DNA from 2 places in the Roseateles sp. DB2 genome. Region 1 is predicted to be linked to the other one. Evidence: riboswitches for the same ligand, from Rfam matches in the RefSeq annotation. Region 1 holds a riboswitch; the other holds the start of a gene.

Region 1 (10,705 bases):
TGGAAAGCAGGCATGCCACGCCGGTCGAGCACAAGGATCGGGCATGGCGCACCTTGCTCGGGCTGGGCTTCGGAGCCATGGCCGCAGTCACCCTGCTGCGCGCCGGCCTGCATTTCCTCGAACGCGATGCCGGCTGGGAGGCGGGGCTCACGCAGGCCATCATCCTCGGTGCGCACGTCATGCTGCTGGTCAGCGTGCTGGCCATCCTGGTCGCCTGGCGCGGCGAGACAGAGCTCCACCTGCAGCGCCAGGCCCAGACGGACGCCCTGACCGGCCTGGCCAATCGCCGCGCCTTCGGCAGCCGCTCCGATGAGCTGATCTCCCTGGCCCGACGCCATGGAGAACCGCTGTGCCTGGTCATGCTGGACCTGGACCTGTTCAAGAAGGTCAACGACGACCACGGCCATGAAGGCGGGGACCGGGCGCTGGCCCTCTTTGCCAGCTGCGTGCAGCAGGTGCTGCGCGTGGGCGATCTGGCCGGCCGCGTGGGTGGCGAGGAGTTCTGCGTGCTGCTGGCCCGTAGCGACGAACTCGGACCGCGCGCCATGGACGCGCGCCTGCGAGCCGTGCTGCTGGCCCGCGCACAGAAGGAGCTGGGCTTCCCCCTGGACTTCAGCGCAGGCTGGGCTCTGCTGCGCCCGGGGGATCGCAGTGTCGAGGACATGATGCGTCGCGCGGATGCAGCCCTCTACGAGGCCAAGCGCAGCGGTCGCGGCCGACTGTGCGACGAACCCGGCTGGACCCCTGCCGATCAGGCGGGCTGATCCCGTCATCGGACTGCAGTCAAGCGCTGGCACGCTGCTTGCTTGAATTGAGGCAAACCCGTTCACCCGACGGGCTGACCCGAACTCAGGAGCGCAGCACCATGCAAGCCTTTGACGCCCCCTTTGCCTACACCCTGACCCAGCCGGCAACGCCTCTTCATGCCCCCTCGATCCCGCCGCAGACCGCCGGAGCAGGGCGTCTGCGTGTCGTCGGGCAGGGCCGCCGACGCGGCACGGTGCAGGTGCGGGCGCTGGGCTCCCGGGACCTGCAATGGCTGCCGGCGCTGGCCGACTTGCTCATCGATAGCGTGCACCACGGCGCGTCGCTGGGATTCCTGGCACCGCTGTCCCGCTATCAGGCCATGGACTACTGGCACAGCGTCTACGCGCGCCTGGGCAGCCACCACCACCTCTGGATCGCCTGCGAAGGCGACGGCCACGGCCCGCTGCAGGGCGCAGTGCAACTGACCCTGCCCCAACCGTCCAATGCGCACCATCGCGGGGAGGTCCAGCGTCTCATGGTGCACAGCCAGGAGCGCGGTCGGGGCATTGCCAGCCAGTTGATGGCCACGCTGGAGTGCACGGCAGTGCGTCAAGGCCGCCGTCTGCTGGTGCTGGAAGCGCCGGCAGACTCCCAGGCGGAGGCCGTCTACACCCACCTGGGCTGGCAGCGTGCGGGCACCATCCCGGAGCACAGCGTCTGCGCCGAAGGCCGTCTGCATTCGGCAGCCCTGCTCTACAAGACCCTGTGAAGCTGCTCGTCCCGGAGCTCAGGGCGCCAGGCCTGCCGCGCTGGCATGTGGCGCCGCTGGATGCCTGCAGCGCCGAGGCCGGCACCCTGATGCGGGAGCTGAACGAGGTGCTGGCCGCCATCAGTGGCGACAGCGGCGCTGCCCGCTACGATCCCTCGCGGAGCCAGGACCCGGGCTGCGCCTTCGTGGTGGCAAGGGACGCCCTGGGGCGCGCCCAGGGATGTGCCGCGCTGCGCCCCCTGCCGGAAGGACCGCCCGGGACGGCCGAAATCAAGCGCATGTATGCCCGCCCGGGTCACCAAGGCGTGGGCTCAGCCCTCTTGGCGGCCCTGCTGAAAGAGGCCCGCCGCCAGGGCTATCTGCGCGTCTGGCTGGAGACCCGTCGCATCAACACCCGCGCCCTCGCCTTCTACCAGCGACAGGGTTTTGCCGAGATTCCCGGCTATGGCGGCTATGCAGGCCGGCAGGACGCCGTGTGCCTGGGCCTGACTCTGTGAGCCAGGCCAGGCTCAGCGGTACACGCGCAGCAGCTTGCCGCTGTCGGTGAGCAGCAGCAGTGCGCCGTCCGGCGCCTGGCGCACATCGCGGAAGCGCTCGCCCAGTTGGCCGTACAGAGCGACGCGGTCCAGCACGGTGTTGCCGGCCAACCTGAGGCGCCACAGAGCCTGTCCCGCGAGGCTGCCGGAGAACAGCTGCCCCTGCCACTCCGGAAACATGGCGCCGGTATAGAACAGCAGCCCTGCCGGCGCCGTCGAGGTCGGCACCCAGTAGGTCAACGGTTCGATATAGGCCGGCGCATGGGTGCCTCCGCCGATGCGGCAGGCGTCCCCAACGGGATCGCCGTAATTGCAGCCATAGCTGCGCATGGGCCAGCCGTAGTTGCCGCCGGGTCGGATGCGGTTGATCTCGTCACCGCCCTGGGGGCCGTGCTCGCTGATCCACAGCTCCCCGGTCTGGGGATGCAGGGCCGCCCCCTGCGGATTGCGATGTCCCAGCGAGTAGAGCCCCGCCGCCGCACCGGCCCCGAAGCTCGGGTTGTCCGCCGGGAGGCTGCCGTCGCGCTGGATGCGCACCACCTTGCCCAGGGTCTTGCCCAGGTCCTGCGCCGGACTGCCCTGCTGACGCTCACCCAGCGTCACGAACAAGGTCTTGTCCCTGGCAAAGACCAGGCGCGAGCCATAGTGACCCGAGCCGCTGACCTTGGGCGCCTGACGGAAGATCACCTGCCCCTCCACCAGTGCCGTGCCCTGCAGCCGCGCCTTGAAGACGGCCGTCCCGCTGCGCCCGGCCTCACTGCCGGTTCCCGGCTCGCTGAAGCTCAGGTAGACGAAGCCGTTCTGGCTGAAGTCAGGGTCCAGCACCACGTCCAGCAGACCGCCCTGGCCCGAGGCGTTGACGGCCGGTGTGCCGCTGATGGACTCCTTCTGGCGAGCATCGGCACTGAGCCGTAGCAGGCCACCGCCGCGCTGTGTGATCAGCAGCCGCCCGTCAGGCAGCACCGCCAGGGACCAGGGGCTGCCCAGATCGGTGCGAAGCGCGGCCAACTGGGGCGCGGGGGTGGGCGCCGGGACTGGCGCGGGAGTGGGGGTCGGGGTGGCACCCGAATCGCCGCCACCGCATGCCGCCAGCGTGCTCGCCATCAGGGCTCCCCAGCTTCGGTGCCAAGCCGCCATGCGCCACCTCCTGTCTTGGATGCAGGCAGTCTAGAAGCATGCCCGCGTCCGCGTTGTAAGAAGCTGTGGCGGGAGGCCGATGCCCGCACCGACGATCAGTCCAGCCCCGCCAAGGCCTGACGCACCGCAGGCAGGACGCGCTCTCTCAGGCCCGCATCGCCCTGCTCCTGCAGGGCCACGTACAGCGGCCACAGGAACTGACGCGCGTTGTGCACCTGCCGCAGGCGGCGCTCATCCCAGACAGTGCCTCGTGTCGGCTGCAGCACCGTCTGCAGCCAGGCCTGCACCTGCTCGGCAGTCCAGGCACTTCGCAACAGGGCAAAGCGTGCGGCCCGCGCCAGGCGCTCGCCCTCGCCATGCCGATAGGCAAGCTGCCCATGCGCCAGCACCTGCGAGCCTAGTGACGCCAGCGCAAGGGCCGCGCCTTCCGGGTCCAGGGCTGGGTTCAGGGCCATCTGCATCAGCAGGTCGGCACCATGGGCCACGCCATGGCGCCACCCTTCGCGATCATCGTGCGCGCGGTAGTCCCGCCATTGCTGCAGCCAACCTGCCCCCGCGGCCAACAGCGCCTCACGCTCGGACGGCCGCAGGAAGGGCTGGATGCGGTCAACCCGGGCCACCTCCGACAAGGCCAGCACAGCAAAGGGAGCATGGAAGCCTTGCGCGTCGGGCGGTGCCTGCAGGACTGCCAGCCAGCGATCGCGCAGCAGGCGCAAGGCCTCCGGGGCCAGGCGGCCGGCGCGCATCCAGGCGGACAGCAGCTCAAAGCCCAGCTCGTCCCGCAGAGCGGGATCGGGCGAGGCCAGGCAGTCAGCCAGTGCGACGGCCACCTGCTGGAATTGAGCCGGGGGGATCGCTGCGTCCTGCGTCCAGGCACGCAGCTGCGCCACTTGCTGGGGCTGGCCGTCCCAGCGCGGCGGGCATTCGGCGGCTGCGCGGCCCGCGAGCGCCAGCATCAGGGCCGCGCAGGCCCAGGTTTTACCTCGTCCAACAAGTCCCATGAGAGCCTCCTTGGCTTACATCTTGGGGGCCGCCCGGCGCTCGCGCCACCGGGCTTGCCCGCCGTGCACAAAGGCATGCCCCGAGGAGAGCAGGCGCGGCCCGCTTGCGGCCCCAGGCCCGGGACACGTAAACTCCGCCCCGGATTCAGGAGAGTGCAGTCCCCATGCCCAGCGCATGCCGGCCTGCCGCCGAAGGCGCAAGCTCCCATACTCGCTCAGGCCCCGTACTGGATCCGCCATCAAGCCGAATGCTGGAGAGTGAGGCCGGGCCCCATGCCTGGTCTCCGCCGAAGGAGCAAGGCCGTGTCCCGAGACGGATGCGGCTGAATCTCTCAGGTACCGAGGACAGCGGGAGCGGCGCGCACAGGCGCACGCTCTCTTTGGCATCTCCCCGCCCGAGTCACGCACGCCTGCGCGTTCAACCCTCAGATCATCGAGAGTTCCGCATGCATGTCATCGTCCTGGGCGCCGGCGTCACCGGCATCAGCACCGCCTGGTACCTCCGCCGGGCCGGCCACGAAGTCACCGTCATCGACCGCCAGCCCGCCGCGGGCCTGGAAACCAGCTACGCCAATGGCGGGCAGATCTCCGTCTCCCATGCCGAGCCCTGGGCCAATCCGGGCGCACCGCTCAAGGTGCTCAAGTGGCTCATGAAAGAAGACGCCCCGCTGCTCTTCCGCCTGCGGGCCGACTGGGCGCAGTGGCGATGGGGCCTGCAGTTCCTGCGTGAATGCACGCCTGGCCGCACGGCACACAACATCCGCAACATCGTCAAACTGGGTCTCTACAGCCGCGACCAGCTGCAGGAGCTACGCGCCCAGTTGGGCCTCGAGTACGACCAGCGCACCCAGGGCATCCTGCACTTCTACACCAGCGAAGCCGAGTATGAGGCCGCGCAGGAGCCGGCCCGCATCATGCGGGAGCAGGGCTGCGAACTGGACATGAAGACGCCTGACGAATGCGTGGCCATCGAGCCCGCATTGGCGCAGTGCCGCCAACAGATCGTCGGCGGTTCGATGACGCCCAGCGATGAATCCGGTGACGCCCATCGCTTCACCCAGGCTCTGGCGGCGCGCTGCGCTCAGGCCGGCGTGCGCTTTGTCTACGACACTCGCATCCTGGGCATGGAGGGCAGCCGTGAGTCGGGCATCAGCCGCGTGATCTGTGCCGATGCCAACGGCGTGGTGCAGCGCCTCGCCGCCGACCGCTTCGTGCTGTGCATGGGCAGTTTCAGCCGCGGCCTGGCGCGCGAGCTGGGCATCCATCTGAACATCTATCCAGCCAAGGGCTATTCGGTGACGCTGCCGGTGATCTCGCCCGAGCACAGCTACCAGGTCTCGCTGACGGACGACGAATACAAGCTTGTTTTCTCGCGCCTGGGCGACCGCCTGCGCATCGCCGGCACGGCCGAACTCAACGGCTACAGCACCGAGCTGAACCTGACCCGCTGCGAGGCCATCGTGCGCCGCACGCGCGAACTCTTTCCCGCGATGACCGACGGCCGCGGTGCCCAGTTCTGGACCGGCCTGCGCCCGGCAACGCCCTCCAACCTGCCCTACATCGGCGCCAGCCACGTGCCCAACGTCTACCTGAACACCGGGCACGGCACCCTGGGCTGGACGCATGCCTGCGGCTCGGCCGCTGCCATCGCAGACATCGTCAGTGGCCGGCGCCCAGCCCTGGACTACGCCTTCACCGCCGCCACCCAGGAGCGGATGGAAGACGGCGACTGGCGCTACGCCTGAGGCTGGACTGCCCCGCGAGCGCTCCTTGGCGTAGGCCCTCTTGCGCAGCCCCTCTTGCGCTGGGCCTCTTGTGCGGGGCCATGCCTTGCCCTAGGCTCGGGCCACGGCATTTGTGCATCGGTCCCGACCTCAAGGAGCACGCCATGGCCTCCAGCCCTTCTCCTGCCGGAGGCGCTGCCTCCGGCTTGTCCGGCAGCGCGCAGGATTCCCGCCTGCAGAGCCTGCGCACCCTGGCCCTGGTCGGCCCCGCAGGCGGCGGCAAGACCACCTTGTGCGAGGCCCTGCTGCTACAGGCAGGCGCCATCAAGCTGGCCGGCGCTGTCGAGAAGGGCAACACCGTCAGCGACCACGAAGCCCTGGAGCGCCGCATGCAGCACTCGCTGCAGACCAGCGCCGTGCACCTGGACTGGCAGGGCCTGCGCCTGCACGTGCTGGATACACCAGGCGCGCCGGACTTCATCGGCCAGGCCCTGCCAGCCCTGGAGGCGGTGGAAAGCGCGGTGCTGGTGATCAATGCCCAGTCTGGCCTGGAGCTGATGGCCACGCGGCTGATGGAGGTCGCGGCCCAGCGCGAGCGCACGCGGCTCATCGTCATCAACAAGATCGACACGCCCGACGTGGACCTGCCAGGTCTGCTGGCCCTGCTGCAGGAGCGACTGGGCAAGGAATGCCTGCCGCTGAACCTGCCGGCCGGCGGAGGCACACGCGTTTCGGACTGTTTTTTCCAGCGCGAGGGCGACAGCGACTTCGGCTCCGTGGCCGATGCGCACCGCGCCCTGGTGGAGCAGGTGGTGGAGGTCGACAGCGACTTCGTCGAACGCTACCTCAACGAGGGCGACGTACCGGCCAGCGAGCTGCATGCGCCGCTCGAGCAGGCCCTTCGAGAGGGGCATCTCGTCCCCGTGTGCTTCACCGCCGCGAAGTCCGGCGTAGGCGTACCCGAGCTGCTGGATGCCATCGTCCGCCTGCTGCCGCATCCGGGCGAGGCCAATCCGCCGCAGTTCCTGGAAGGCGAAGGCGCCGAGGCCAGACCGCTGAAGCCCCTGCCCGATGCGGACCGCCACGTGCTGGCCCATGTCTTCAAGATTCAGGCCGACCCCTACCTCGGCAAGCTGGCCCTGCTGCGCGTCCATCAGGGCACACTCAAGCGCAATGCTCAGCTCTATGTGGGCCATGCGCGCAAGCCGGTGAGGGTCAGCCATCTCTTCATGCTGAGAGGCAAGGAGCATGTGGAAGTCGAGCAGGCGCTGCCGGGCGACATCTGCGCCCTGGCCAAGCTCGAGGACCTGCACTATGACGCCGTCCTGCATGACGCGCCGGAAGACGAGCACCTGCACCTGGCCCCGCTGCAGTTCCCGGAACCCGTGCATGGTCTGGCCATCAGCCCGGCCCGCCACGGGGACGAGCAGCGCCTGTGGGATCAGCTGCGGCGCCTGGTCGACGAGGACCCCTGCCTGCGCCTCGAGCACGCGGCCCAGACCAACGAGACCCTGGTCTACGGCCTCGGCGAGCTGCACCTGCGTGTGCTGCTGGAGCGCCTGCGCGAGACCTACAAGGGCGAGGTGCTGACGCAGCCGCCTCGGGTGGCCTACCGCGAGACCATCTCCGCGCCTTCTGAAGGCCACCATAGACACAAGAAGCAGAGCGGCGGCGCCGGCCAGTTCGGCGAGGTCTGGCTGCGCATCGAGCCCCTGGAGCGCGGCGCCGGCTTCGAGTTCCGCGACGAGGTCAAGGGCGGCACCATTCCTGGCGTCTTCATGCCCGCCGTCGAGAAGGGCGTGCGCCAGGCCCTGGCCCAAGGCGTGATCGCCGGCTTCCCGCTGGTGGACCTGCGGGTCGTGGTGTTCGACGGCAAGCACCACTCGGTGGACTCCAAGGAAATCGCCTTCGTGACAGCAGGGCGCAAGGCCCTGATGGCCGCAGTGAAGGAGGCCCGCCCCCAGGTGCTGGAGCCCATCGTGCAAGTGGAGATTCTGGCCCCCGCGGCCGCCATGGGCGACATCACCGGCGATCTGGCCTCGCGGCGTGGACAGGTGCTGGGCACGGACAACCCGGTGCCGGGCAGCATCAGCATCCAGGGCCTGGCCCCGCTGGCCGAGCTCAGCAGCTACCAGACACGGCTCAATGCCCTGACCAGCGGCCAGGGCCGCTACACGCTCAGTCTGTCCCACTACGAGCTCGTGCCACCCAGCACCCAGTCGCAGCTCATGGCCGCCCACAAGCCCCGCGACGAGGACGACTGAAGCGGATGAGTCAGGACGCGAGTGAACAAGGCTTTATCATTGCGGCATGTGTTCCGCTGCCCGGGACGTCGCTCAGGTCCGACTGGACAACGCGATGCTCCTGTTTGAAGAATTCGTCGCTTCCACCATCAAGCACCCCGATGCCGCCGCCTTGCGCGGCCTGGAGCGGCGTTTCGCGGAGCGCTTGCAGATCCAGCCCAGCTATTGGAGCCAGATCAAGAGCCGCTCCCGCCAGATTGGCGAACGCCTGGCGCGGCAGTTCGAACAGCTGTGCCACAAGCCGACGGGCTGGATGGACCTGGAACATGGCCAGACACCGGCTCCTGCAGGAGACACCGAGCCTGCGCTGCCCAGAGATGACGACGAGCGCTTCATCATCGGCCTGGTCCTGACTTACTACCGCCGACATCCGCAGCGCGCACGCACGCGCCTGCTGGACCTGCTGGGTGAAGTGCTGACGCCGGAGAGTCCTGCGCCCGCGGCGCAGCAGGCTGCCTCGCAGGCGCAGCGCGGCAGCGTAGGCAGGCCGCCTGCCGCATCCTCCGCATCGCCTTCTCACGCCAGCGATCTGGACGAATGGCGCCGGCTGCAGCAGGGCATTGCCCCCCTCAAGCCCAAGAAGCGTTAATCAGGGACAGCGCCACAAGGGCGCCCGGCGTACGCCAACCTCTGCCCAGCCGCGCCCTGCCGTGCTGGGCTCGCCGCCTCACAAGCCCCATGCCCAGGCACATCTGGCGCGCCGCGCGCGAAGCGCACCTGCAATCCGTGTTTCGCACGTCATCCTGGATTGCTTTGCATCAGAGATAAAAAGCACTTGCGCAAGATAATCAATCGTTTATCATTTGCGCAAGTCGCGGCCGGGTTCACCGCGATGAACTCCTCACCATCTCGCGCGCCACCCCGCCCCTGCAGTGACTGGATGACGCCTCCCGGTGAGCACCTGCCACCCCTTAGCCCCTGGTCATCAGGGTCTTGCGAGCCGTGCGCCACCGCCGAACCCGGGCCGGCGCCAGCTCAGACAAGGCCCAGGGACGCCCTCTGCGTCCTGATGTGCCAGCGCCTGCTCGCGTCCTGCGGCCTGCCGTCCTGCGTGGCTTCGAACCACTGTCTGCGCAAGCGTCCTCGCCGCCGTGCCCTGACTTGATCCCGGCCTCGTGCCGAGGCGGCCCGTTGGTGGACTCGTCCATCGGCGCAGCCCTGCCTGGCAAGCGTCCGTTCAACCTTCCATAGCCTGCGCCTGCTCGATGAACCCGAGCGGCGTCAAGGAGAGTGCCATGTCTCAGTTCACCGCCCCTCGCCCGCAGCTGTCGCTGCAGGGCCGAAAACCGCGCAATCCCATGGTGGCGCCGGCCCTGCTTCGGCAGGCCGGCCGTCATCAGGCCCAACGCGCCGCCGAACGCCAGCGTGCCAAGCAAGACCTGGCCCTGGAAATCCGCCGCCTGCGCCCAGACGAGCGCAGTCCGTGAATCGCAAGCCTCGCCGCCTTCCGGCGCGAGGCCCGAGGGAGCATCACCATGCAAAAGATCATCAAGACGACAGGCTACGGCCTCGTTAGCCGCGTCAGCGACTCGCTGACTGCAGGAGCCCGGCGCCTGGCGCGCTGGCTCAGCGCACCGCCCACAGAGCTCAGCCGCGACGAAGCGGCCACGGCATCCACCACCGAGGCCCTCCCGCGCCGCCGCGCCGGAGACCCCATCGGCAGCGTCCGTTTCGACGGCGAGCGCCTGGGCGGCTGGCCAGGCGAAGGGAGGATCCGATGAGACGATTTTTCCTCACTTTGTTGCTGGCCATCGGGGGCATGGCGTTCAAGTTGGGCTCGGCATTGCCGATACTTGACGAAAGCGCCTACGCTATCGCCTGCGATGAGCACCCCGCCCGCCCTGCCGTTCACTCCGCTGACCAAGCCCTTTCTGGACTTGAACCGCTGGACTGCGTACTTCCGGGAGGCGGAGATCCCTGTCTTGGCATCGACAGCCGAACAGCTCGAGCTCTGGCGTGCTAACGAAGATGCTGTCGATGCCAACAGCATCGGCGAAGGCCTGGCCACCGATCCGCTGATGACGCTCAAGGTGCTGCGCTTCGCCTCGGCCCATCGGTCCAGCCGCCTGCTGGCAGATGCCGAGACGGTGACCGCGGCCCTGGTGCTGATGGGCATCACGCCCTTCTTCAAGTATTTCGGTGCCCAACCCACCGTCGAGGATAGGCTCGCCAGCCTGCCGGCGGCGTATGGTGGCCTGATGCGGGTGATGCGGCGCGCCGACCGCGCCGCACGTTTCGCCTTGGGCTTCGCCGCCCATCGCATGGACCCAGACGCCGCCGTCATCCACAGCGCCGCACTGCTCCATGACTTCGCCGAGATGCTGCTGTGGTGCCATGCCCCGGACCTCGCCCAGAAGGTCCAATGGCGCATGGCCGCCCAGTCCGGCACGCGCAGCGTGACGGCACAGAAAGACGTGCTGAACATCGAACTGGGCGATCTTGAGCAGAGCCTGATGCGAGCCTGGCGCCTGCCCGAACTGCTGGCCCA
Region 2 (10,705 bases), on a different contig from region 1:
GTAGCGAGGTGCCGGCGCCGAACCAGCGCAGGAAGCGGTGCAGCATGCCGAGGGTTGGGCGTCAGGCGGGGGCCCCGGCGGCCGTCTCGGCCTCCAGGAGATAGCCCAGCCCGCGCACCGTGCGGATGGCCACGCCCGCGCCCTCAAGCTTGCGGCGCAGCCGGTGGATGTAGACCTCCACTGCATTGGTGGCACTGCCCTGGGGATCGTTGCTGCCGCCATCGGCGGAGGCCCAGGTCTGGTTGATCTGCTCCTTGGTGACGACGCGGTCGCGGTGGGCCATCAGCAGGTCCAGCAGCATCCACTCCCGCGGGCTGAGGTCGATGGGCTCGCCGTGGATCAGGGCGCGGCGGGCGTCCTGGTCCAGGCTCAGGCCGGCCACCTCGGCGCGCTGGGGCTGGACGCCCGTGCGGCTGCGGCGCAGCAGGGCGCGCAGGCGGGCTTCCAGCTCGGGGAAGTCGAAGGGCTTGGTGAGGTAGTCGTCCGCTCCGGCGTTGAGGCCGGCCACGCGGTCTTCCAGGCTGTCCAGCGCCGTGAGGATCAGCACAGGCAGGGCCGGCTTGGCCACGCGAACATGCTTGAGCACGGTGAGGCCATCCACCATGGGCAGGCCCAAATCCAGCACCGCGACGTCAAAGGGCTGCTTGACCAGCAGGTACTCGGCCACCGCGCCATTGGGCGCATGCTCCACGGCGAAGCCGCTGCGGCGCATCTGGGCGCACAGGGCGTCGGCGAGCAGGGGATCGTCTTCGGCGAGCAGCAGGTTCATGAACGGCAGCTTAACAGCCGTTCAGGCTTGAGACGACAGGAGTTTCCTGCAGTTTCGGGAGGGTTGCTCCCGCGGGTGGAGCGCTGAGGGCCTACTCGACATCGGCTCGCGGGACAAGCTCATAGCGTCAGTAGCTGCCAGCGGCCCGGGCCTGGTCGACCATCCTGACGCCCGGTCCGTCGAGCGGGCATTGGGTCGATGAAACCATGGAGGAACTGAACATGAGATCAACAGCCATCGCTTTACTGGGGGCGGTGCTGCTTCTTTCGGGAAGCGGTTCGCGCGCAGCACCGGTCCGGTCTACCACTGTTCCCATCCCCATCGAGGAGGAGTTCGTGGTCGCGCAGCAGCTGCACGTGGACTCCAGCCTGGATGCCATCGTCACGCAGCTCCTGGGGGCGGGGCTCTTCGAATCCGGTGCCAAGCTCCACTACGAAGGCCGCTACCGGGTTGTCGAAACCTCGCCGGGCATCTTCTCGGGCAGCTATGGTGGCGTCCTGACCGGCAGCTACCTCGGGGAGGGCTGGTCCTTCGAGTATGCGGCGGCCATGGACACCGATGCCTTGCTGAACAAGGTATGGAAGCTGGACAGCAAGGGGACGTGGAAGAAGGGGCCCTACGCCGGGAAGAACTTCAAGGACAAGGGCCAGATCGTCGAGAAGACCGACCACACGGCCGATCTTGACATCGAGATCGAAACCGACGGCGTCACGCCCAAGATCAAGACTACGGCCGCCGGCCTCAAGAAGGACAAGGGCGGTGGGAAGCTGAAGGTGTCCGGTGATTTCGAGGTGGTCGATGACGCCGGGAAGACGCACAAGGAAAAGGTGGGCATAGAGCTGGACCAGGCCACCAAGACCTTCACTTCCAAGGTCACCAGTGCCTTCGCGGGCTACGGGTTTGTGGTCCTGGAGAACAAAGGCTCCTTTACCTCCTCCGGGTGCGTGGCTGACTGCCCCGTGGGGGAGACCTCCTTCGACATCACGATCACGCAGGTGCCAGAGCCGGCCACGCCGCTGCTGCTCAGCGCCGGGTTCATCGGCATGCTGGGCCTGCGTCGGCGCAAGCCTTGCTGAGGGCTTTCGAAACGGGTGTGCCTCAGGGGCGGGCATCCTGAACAGAGACGGGGGCAGGTCTTGCCCCCGCCAGCCTCAGCACTCGACGATGTTCACCGCCAGGCCACCGCGGGCCGTTTCCTTGTACTTGGTCATCATGTCGGCACCAGTGTCGCGCATGGTCTTGATGACCTTGTCCAGGCTGACGAAATGCGTGCCGTCGCCGCGCAGCGCCATGCGGGCGGCATTGATGGCCTTGACCGAGGCGATGGCATTGCGCTCGATGCAGGGGATCTGCACCAGGCCACCCACCGGGTCGCAGGTCAGGCCCAGGTGGTGCTCCATGCCGATCTCGGCGGCGTTCTCCACCTGCTCGGGCGTGCCGCCCATCACCTGGCACAGCGCACCAGCGGCCATGGAGCAGGCCACGCCCACCTCACCCTGGCAGCCGACTTCGGCGCCGGAGATGGAGGCGTTCTCCTTGTAGAGGATGCCGATGGCGGCGGCCGTGAGCAGGAAGTCCACCACGCCGTCTTCGCTGGCGCCGTGCACAAAACGGCTGTAGTAGTGAAGCACGGCAGGCACGATGCCGGCTGCACCATTGGTGGGGGCTGTCACCACGCGGCCACCCGCGGCGTTCTCCTCGTTCACCGCCAGGGCGTAGAGGTTGACCCAGTCCATCACCTGCAGCGGGTCGCGCAGGGCGGCCTCGGGGTTGGCGGTGAGGTCGCGGTAGAGCTGCGCGGCGCGGCGCTTGACCTTGAAGCCGCCGGGCAGGATGCCCTCGGTGCGCAGGCCGCGGCTGACGCAGTCCTGCATCACCTGCCAGATGCGCAGCAGGCCGGCGCGGGTGTCCTCGTCACTGCGCCAGTGGCGCTCGTTGCGCCGCATCACCTCGGCGATGCTGATGCCATGGGCCTTGGTCAGGGCCAGCAGTTCGTCGCCAGTCTTGAAGGGGTAGGGCAGCACCGTGGCATCGGGCGCGATGACCTTCTGCTTGCTGCCGTCCGCCGCGACTTCCTCGCTGACGACGAAGCCGCCGCCCACGGAGTAATAGGTCTTCTCGGACAGCAGCGCGCCCTCCGCATCGAAGGCGCTGAAGCGCATGCCGTTGGCGTGGAAGGGCAGGCTCTGGCGGCGGAAGAAGACCAGGTCTTTGGCCTCGTTGAAATCCACCCAGTGCTCTCCCAGCAGCTGCATGCGGCTGCCCTGGCGGATCTCGTCCAGGTACTGCGGCACACGCTCCACATCGACTGTGTCCGGCTCATGGCCGGCCAGGCCCAGCAGCACGGCGGTGTCGCTGCCGTGGCCCTTGCCGGTAGCGCCCAGGGAGCCGTAGAGCTGCGACAGCACCCGCGCCGTGCGCGGCAGCAGGCCTTCGCTGCGCAGGCGCGAAGCAAAGAGGCGGGCGGCGCGCATGGGGCCCACCGTGTGGGAGCTGGAGGGGCCGATGCCAATCTTGAACAGGTCGAAAACGGAAACGGCCATGGTGCTCTCTCAGGTGTCGGCAGTCTCGGCGAGGCTGCGCAGGCAGACGTTGTAGAGCCCGCCGCGCGCAGGCAGCGGACCCAGCTTGGGGAAGATGGGGCGGACATTGCCGAGCTTCCAGGCAAACATGCCCGGCGTGCCCGGCCAAGGCTCCACCGACAGTACATCGACCAGGGCGACCCCGGCCGCCTCAGGGTCTAGCTGATCTTCAGCGGCCACCTGGCGGCGGCTTTCGATGATCAGCAGGTCAAGCAGCGGCACCTGGGGCGGGCACCAGGAGCGCAGCTCCAGCCGGTGCCGCCCTTGGGCAATCAGCTTGCCCGCGGGGCTCAGCACGGCAAGAGCGGTGAAGCTTTGGTCCAGTTGAGAATCACTCGGGCTGTCCATGCGGGCTCCTGCCGTGGGCTGCGGGTGGCGCTTCAGGCCTGTTCGAACTCGCTCATCGGGATGCAGGAGCAGAACAGGTTGCGGTCACCGTAGACGTTGTCCACGCGACCCACCGGCGACCAGTACTTCTGGCGGCGCAGCGTGGCCACCGGGTAGGCCGCTTCCTCGCGGGTGTAGCCGTGGCTCCATTCGGTGGCCAGCAGCACCTCGGCGGTGTGCGGGGCGTTCACGAGCGGGTTGTCCTCGCGGGCCCACTGGCCGGCCTCGACCTTGGCGATCTCGGCGCGGATGGCCAGCATGGCGTCGCAGAAGCGGTCCAGCTCGGCCTTGGACTCTGACTCCGTCGGCTCGACCATCAGCGTGCCGGCCACCGGGAAGGACAGGGTGGGGGCGTGGAAGCCGTAGTCGATCAGGCGCTTGGCCACGTCCTCGGCGGATACGCCGGAGCTGTCCTTCAGGGGGCGCAGGTCCAGGATGCACTCGTGCGCCACGCCGCCACCCTTCACGCCGGCGATGTTGCCGCTGAAGTGGATGTCGTAGGCGCCGGCCAGGCGGGCGGCCACGTAGTTGGCCGACAGGATGGCGACCTCGGTAGCGGCCTGCAGGCCGTCGGCGCCCATCATGCGGACGTACATCCAGCTGATCGGCAGCACGGCGGCATTGCCCAGCGGGGCGGCCGAGACGGCACCCACATTGGTGGCGGCGCCCACGCCAGCGCTGCGGTGCGCGGGCAGGAAGGGCACGAGGTCGGCGACCACGCAGACCGGGCCAACGCCCGGGCCGCCACCGCCGTGGGGGATGCAGAAGGTCTTGTGCAGGTTCAGGTGGGACACGTCACCGCCGAACTCGCCGGGCGCGGCCACGCCGACCAGGGCGTTCATATTGGCGCCGTCCACGTAGACACGGCCGCCATGGCTCTTCACCAGGGCGCAGATTTCCTTGACCTGGGTGTCGAACACGCCATACGTCGAGGGGTAGGTGATCATGATGGCGGCCAGCTTGGCGCTGTGCTGCTCGCACTTGGCCTTGAGGTCGACCAGGTCGATATTGCCTTCCTTGTCGCACTTGGTGACCACCACCTGCATGCCCACCATCTGGGCGGAGGCGGGGTTGGTGCCGTGGGCGGACTCGGGGATCAGGCAGATCTTGCGATGGCCTTCGCCGCGCGACTCATGCCAGGCCTTGATGGCCAGCAGGCCGGCGTACTCGCCCTGCGAGCCGGCATTGGGCTGCAGGCTGATGCCGGCATAGCCCGTGGCCTGGCACAGCCAGGCGGTCAGCTGCTCGTTCAGCAGCTCGTAGCCGGCCAGCTGATCGCGCGGGGCGAAGGGGTGCACATGGGCGAACTCGGGCCAGGTGATGGGGATCATCTCGCTGGTCGCGTTCAGCTTCATGGTGCAGGAGCCCAGCGGGATCATGCTGCGGTCCAGGGCCAGGTCCTTGTCGGACAGGGCGCGCAGGTAGCGCAGCATCTCGGTTTCGCTGTGGTGGGTGTTGAACACCGGGTGCGTCAGGTAGCTGCTGGTGCGCACCAGCTCCGCCGGGATCATGGCGGCGATGCCCTTCTCGAAGGCGGCGAAACCGGGCAGGGCCTTGCCTTCGGCGAAGACGGCCAGCACGGCGCTCAGGTCTTCACGCGTGGTGGTCTCGTCCAGCGAGAGGCTCAGCGACTGGGCCGAGGCGCGGCGGAAATTCATGCCGGCCTTGACGCCAGCGGCCAGCAGGGCCTCGGTCTTGGCGCCGGTCTGCACGTGCAGGGTGTCGAAGGCGGCGGCATTGCTGATGCCGAAGCCCAGGCCCTTCAGGCCTTCAGCCAGGATGGCGGTGTAGGCCGCCACGCGCTGGGCGATGCGCTTCAGGCCCTTGGGACCGTGGTAGACGGCGTACATGCTGGCCACGACGGCCGGCAGCACCTGGGCGGTACAGATGTTGGACGTGGCCTTCTCGCGGCGGATGTGCTGCTCGCGGGTCTGCAGGGCCAGGCGATAGGCCTTGTTGCCGTGCGCGTCCACCGAGACACCGACCAGGCGGCCCGGCAGGTTGCGCTTGAACTCGTCCTTGCAGGCCATGTAGGCGGCGTGCGGGCCGCCATTGCCCATGGGCATGCCGAATCGCTGGGTGGTGCCCACGGCGATGTCGGCGCCTTGCTCGCCCGGTGCCTTCAGCAGGGTCAGGGCCAGCAGGTCGGCGGCGGCGATCAGCAGGCCGTTCTGGGCGTGCACGGTGTCGGCGATGGCCTGCAGGCCGCGCACATCACCATTGACGCCGGGGTACTGCACCAGCGCGGCGAAGCACTCGCTCTTGCCGGCCTCGGCGGCAGGGCCAACGACCACGGTGATGCCCAGGGGCTCGGCGCGGGTGCGGACCACTTCCAGGGTCTGGGGCAGCACGTCGTCCGCCACGAAGAAGGTCTGGCTCTTGCTCTTGCCCACGCGGGCGGCCAGGGTCATGGCCTCGGCGGCGGCGGTGGCCTCGTCCAGCATGGAGGCATTGGCAATGGCCATGCCGGTGAGGTCGGTCACCATGGTCTGGAAGTTGACCAGGGCTTCCATGCGGCCTTGCGAAATCTCGGCCTGGTAGGGCGTGTAGGCGGTGTACCAGGCGGGGTTCTCGAGGATGTTGCGCAGGATGACGCCGGGGGTCAGGGTGCCGTAGTAGCCCTGGCCGATGTAGCTCTTGAGCACCTGGTTCTTGCTGGCGACGGCCTTCAGCTCGGCCAGCGCGGCGGCCTCGGTGGCGGCGGGCGGCAGCTGCATGCCGGCCGAGCGCTTGATGCTGGCGGGCACGATGGCTTCGATCAGGGCACGGCGCGAGGCCTGGCCGATCACGGACAGCATCGCGGCTTCATCGGCGGCATCGGGGCCGATGTGGCGGGCGTGGAATTCGGCGGCGTTCTCGAGTTCGCCCAGGGGCTTCAGAGCAGACATCAACATGGCAATTCCTTCATCGGGGGCCGGCGCAGGCTCATGGCCATGCGGGGCAGTCCGGGCCGGGCGGTGGCAGGATGCGGGGCACGACGGACCCGCGCGGCACACCCCCCGGCAGATACAGAAACGGGCACGGACAGGACTGTCGGTGCCCGTTGTTCACCTCACGGCGATCAGCTGTTCTTGACCAGCTCGTCGTAGGCGGTGGCGTCCAGCAGGGCGTCCAGCTCGGCCGGCTTGGACAGCTTGACCTTGAAGAACCAGCCCGAGGCCAGCGGGTCGCTATTGGCCAGGGAGGGATCGGCGCGCAGGGCCTCGTTCACCTCGGTGATCTCGCCGCTGACGGGCATGTAGACGTCGGCAGCAGCCTTGACCGACTCGACCACGCCAGCGACTTCCTTCTCGGCGAAGCTCTTGCCGACGTCCGGCAGGTCCACGAACACCACGTCGCCCAGCGCGTCTTGCGCATGGACGGTGATGCCCACGGTGGCGGTACCGTCAGCGTTGATCTGGATCCACTCGTGGTCGGCGGTGTACTTGATGCTCATGGTGTGCTCCGAATGTCGGGAGAAAAGACCAGGGAAAGAACTGGAATCGAAAGGGAAGGCGAGGGGCCAGTATCGGCCCCCATGCCCGGACATCAGCCGCGGAAGTAGCGGTGCGGCGCGAAGGGGGTGGCGGCCACGGTCATGGCCACGCGCTTGTCGCGGACCAGAGCGAAGACCTCGGTGCCCTGCGCGGCATGGGCCGTCTGCACATAGGCCAGGGCTACCGGCTGGTTGACCGTGGGGCCCAGGGAGCCGCTGGTCACGACGCCGATCTCGGCGCCGTCGGCGTTCACCAGCTTGGCGCCTTCACGCACGGGCATGCGCTCGGTGGAGATGAGGCCCACGCGCTTGCGCTGCACGCCGTTGGCGAGCTGTTCGTTGATGATGTCGGCACCGGGATAGCCGCCGGCACGGGCGCCACCGGCGCGACGCACCTTCTGGATGGCCCAGGTCAGGGCACCTTCCACGGGGGTGGTGGTGGTGTCGATGTCATGACCGTAGAGGCACAGGCCGGCTTCCAGGCGCAGGGTGTCGCGGGCACCGAGGCCGATGGGTTGCACTTCCGGCTGGGCCAGCAGCTTGCGGGCCAGCTCGACGGCCTGGTCGTTGTGCACCGAGATCTCGAAGCCGTCCTCGCCGGTGTAGCCCGAGCGGGTCAGGAAGGTCTCGATGCCGTCCAGATTGAAGAAGCCGCCGGTCATGAAGGTCAGCTTGGCGACTTCAGGGTTCAGACGGGCCAGGGCGGTCACGGCCTGCGGGCCTTGCAGCGCCAGCAGGGCGCGCTCGGGCGTGGGGATGACTTCGCAGCGGCTGCCGATCTTGGCCTGCAGATGGGCCGTGTCCTGCTCCTTGCAGGCGGCGTTCACCACCACGAAGATGTCGTCGGGGCGGCGGCAGACCATCAGGTCGTCCAGGATGCCGCCCTGCTCATTCGTGAAGAGGGCGTAGCGCTGCTTGTAGACGGGCAGGTCGATGATGTCCACCGGCACGATGGATTCCAGCGCGGCGCCGGCATCGGCACCCACGAGGCGCAGCTGGCCCATGTGGGAGACGTCGAAGAGGCCGGCGGCCGTGCGGGTGTGCTTGTGCTCGGCCAGGATGCCAGCCTTGTACTGCACGGGCATGTCATAGCCGCCGAAGGGCACCATCTTGGCACCGAGTTCGATGTGCAGGGCGTGCAGGGGGGTCTTCTTGAGATCGGCGGAAGGGGCGGCGGACATGGTGCATTCCTACGAGGGCATTCTTGGACCCCGCCTGGGATGAACCCAGGTCTGGGGAGCTGCCCTCGCTGTCCGCTTTACCTGAGAGATTGGCCACCGGCGTATCGCCCGCAGCTTGCCCCTTCGGTGGACGGGCTCGAGACCCGTCTCTCTCCAGTGAGGAACGTTCCGATCGGAACGTTTTGTCAGTCCTTTTGCCTGAGCGTTCGAAGCGTGGGATCACCAGTGCCTCTGCGCCTTCGGCGGCCCCCGCTAGGGAGCTCTCTCCTGACCGGGCGCATTGTAGCCACGGAATCAGCCCGCCCGGCAAGAGATTAAGGGGCTGCTAAGGCCAGGGGCTTTCTTCCGTGGAGAATTCTGCTTTTCCACCCCGACGTGCCCCGAGCCCCCATGAGACTGCTGCTGGTCGAAGACGACCTGATGATCGGTGAGCCCCTGCTGGACCTGCTGCGGGCCGAGGGCTATGCCGTGGACTGGGTCCGGGACGGCGAGATGGCGGACACCGCCCTGCTGAGCCAGAACTACGACCTCCTCATCCTGGACCTGGGCCTGCCCAAGGCCGACGGCATGACGGTGCTCAAGCAGCTGCGCGGCCGTAAGCAGAGCCTGCCGGTGCTGATCGCCACCGCGCGGGACGCCCTGGAGCAGCGCATCGCCGGCCTGGACGCCGGGGCGGACGACTACGTGCTCAAGCCCTACGAGTTCCACGAGCTGCTGGCCCGCATCCGCGCCTTGCTGCGCCGCGCGCAAGGCCGGGCCGAGCCGGTCTACGAGCACAAGGGCGTGGCCATCAATCCCGCCACCCGCGAGGTGAGCAAGGACGGCCGCGAGGTGGTGCTCTCAGCCCGCGAATGGGCGGTGCTGGAGCCCCTGCTGGCGCGGCCGGGCATCGTGCTGTCGCGCCAGCAGCTGGAGGAGAAGCTCTATGGCTGGAAGGACGAGATCTCCAGCAACGCCGTCGAGGTCTACATCCACGGCCTGCGCAAGAAGCTGGGCGCCGAGCTGATCCAGAACGTGCGCGGCGTGGGTTACCGCGTGCCCAAGGAATGAAGGGCGCCGCGCTGCTGACGGGCCTGCGGCGCTGGCTGATGCCGCGCTCGCTGCGCCAGCGCCTCCTGATGTTTCTGCTGGCCGCCGTCTCGCTGGCCGCCTTCCTGCAAGCCTATAGCGCCTACCGCACGGCCCTGGCTGAGGCCGACCAGCTCTTCGACTACCAGATGCAGCAGATGGCCTTCTCCCTGCGCGGCAGCGTGGCCGGGCCGGGTAGCGGCACCATCTCCCTGCCGCTGGGCGAGCAGCAGAGCTTCGACTTCCATGTGCAGGTCTGGAGCCTGGACGGCGCTTCCATGTTTCGCTCCCCCGGCCCCTGGCTGCTGCCGCAGCGCGCGGTGCTGGGCTTTTCCGACGTCACGGACCGCGGGCGCACCTTCCGCGTGTTCTCGGTGCAGACGCCGCTGCAGGTGATCCAGGTGGCGCAGGACCTCTCCGTGCGCCAGCGCATGGCCTCGCAGCTGGCCTGGCGCACGGCCATGCCCACCTTGCTGATGCTGCCGCTGCTGGGCCTGGTGGTGTGGCTGGTGATCAGCCGCTCCCTGGACCCGGTGGAGCGTGTGCGCGCCCAGTTGGCGGACCGCTCGCCGGGTGACCTGGCCCCGGTACCGGCGGGCGACCTGCCCAGCGAGCTGCGCCCCATGGTGCAGGAGTTCAACGCCCTGCTGGGCCGGGTGCGCAGCGCTTTCGAGGACCAGCAGCATTTCGTGGCCGACGCCGCCCACGAGCTGCGCACGCCGCTGGCCGCGCTCAAGCTGCAGCTGCAGGCCCTGCAGCAGGGGGGGGCTGCAGGCGAGCCGGGCCTGAAGCGGCTGGAGCAGGGCATCGAGCGTGCCTCCCACCTGATCGAGCAGCTGCTGTCCCTGGCCCGCCAGGAGGGGGCGGCCGCACAGCGGGCGCTGGAGCCCCTGGCCCTGGACGCGCTGTGCCGCCAGGCTGTGGCCGATGCCAGCGAGCTGGGCAGCCTGCGCGGCGTTGACGTCGGCCTGCAGGACTGCGATCCAGCCTGGGTCATGGGCCAGCCCGAGGGCCTGCGCGTGCTGCTGCGCAATCTGCTGGACAACGCCATCAAGTACAGCCCCGCGGGTGGCCAGGTCGACCTGAGCCTGCATGCCACGCCGGGGGAGGGTCAGGTCTTGCTGCTGGTGGAAGACAGTGGGCCTGGCATCCCCGCCGGTGAACGCCAGCGCGTGTTTGACCGCTTCTACCGCAGCAGCGCCTCGGCCTCGCAGGCCCCGGGCAGCGGCCTGGGCCTGGCCAT

Evidence for each region. A riboswitch is a leader RNA that binds a small molecule or an ion and turns the genes downstream of it on or off. The one in region 1 is predicted to bind glycine.
Region 2: linked by a shared signal. The riboswitch ahead of gcvT (glycine cleavage system aminomethyltransferase GcvT) and the one ahead of ACS5PK_RS11455 (D-amino acid dehydrogenase) in region 1 are both predicted to bind glycine.

What each region holds. Positions count from the first base shown of each region.
Region 1 covers NZ_JBPZGY010000006.1:7,453-18,157, reverse strand. The annotation lists gene ACS5PK_RS11480 (GGDEF domain-containing protein) at 1-764, shown strand, start outside; gene ACS5PK_RS11475 (GNAT family N-acetyltransferase) at 866-1,516, shown strand; gene ACS5PK_RS11470 (GNAT family N-acetyltransferase) at 1,513-2,013, shown strand; gene ACS5PK_RS11465 (PQQ-dependent sugar dehydrogenase) at 2,026-3,189, opposite strand; gene ACS5PK_RS11460 (DUF2785 domain-containing protein) at 3,285-4,190, opposite strand; glycine riboswitch at 4,327-4,430, shown strand; glycine riboswitch at 4,432-4,549, shown strand; gene ACS5PK_RS11455 (D-amino acid dehydrogenase) at 4,637-5,935, shown strand; gene fusA (elongation factor G) at 6,079-8,178, shown strand; gene ACS5PK_RS11445 (hypothetical protein) at 8,273-8,806, shown strand; gene ACS5PK_RS11440 (hypothetical protein) at 9,453-9,644, shown strand; gene ACS5PK_RS11435 (hypothetical protein) at 9,693-9,938, shown strand; gene ACS5PK_RS11430 (HDOD domain-containing protein) at 10,041-10,705, shown strand, end outside.
Region 2 covers NZ_JBPZGY010000007.1:84,860-95,564, reverse strand. The annotation lists gene ACS5PK_RS12850 (sensor histidine kinase N-terminal domain-containing protein) at 1-46, opposite strand, end outside; gene ACS5PK_RS12845 (response regulator transcription factor) at 62-769, opposite strand; gene ACS5PK_RS12840 (PEP-CTERM sorting domain-containing protein) at 991-1,845, shown strand; gene ACS5PK_RS12835 (L-serine ammonia-lyase) at 1,921-3,312, opposite strand; gene ACS5PK_RS12830 (hypothetical protein) at 3,322-3,699, opposite strand; gene gcvP (aminomethyl-transferring glycine dehydrogenase) at 3,732-6,632, opposite strand; gene gcvH (glycine cleavage system protein GcvH) at 6,800-7,174, opposite strand; gene gcvT (glycine cleavage system aminomethyltransferase GcvT) at 7,267-8,394, opposite strand; glycine riboswitch at 8,453-8,561, opposite strand; glycine riboswitch at 8,571-8,674, opposite strand; gene ACS5PK_RS12810 (response regulator) at 8,785-9,444, shown strand; gene ACS5PK_RS12805 (ATP-binding protein) at 9,441-10,705, shown strand, end outside.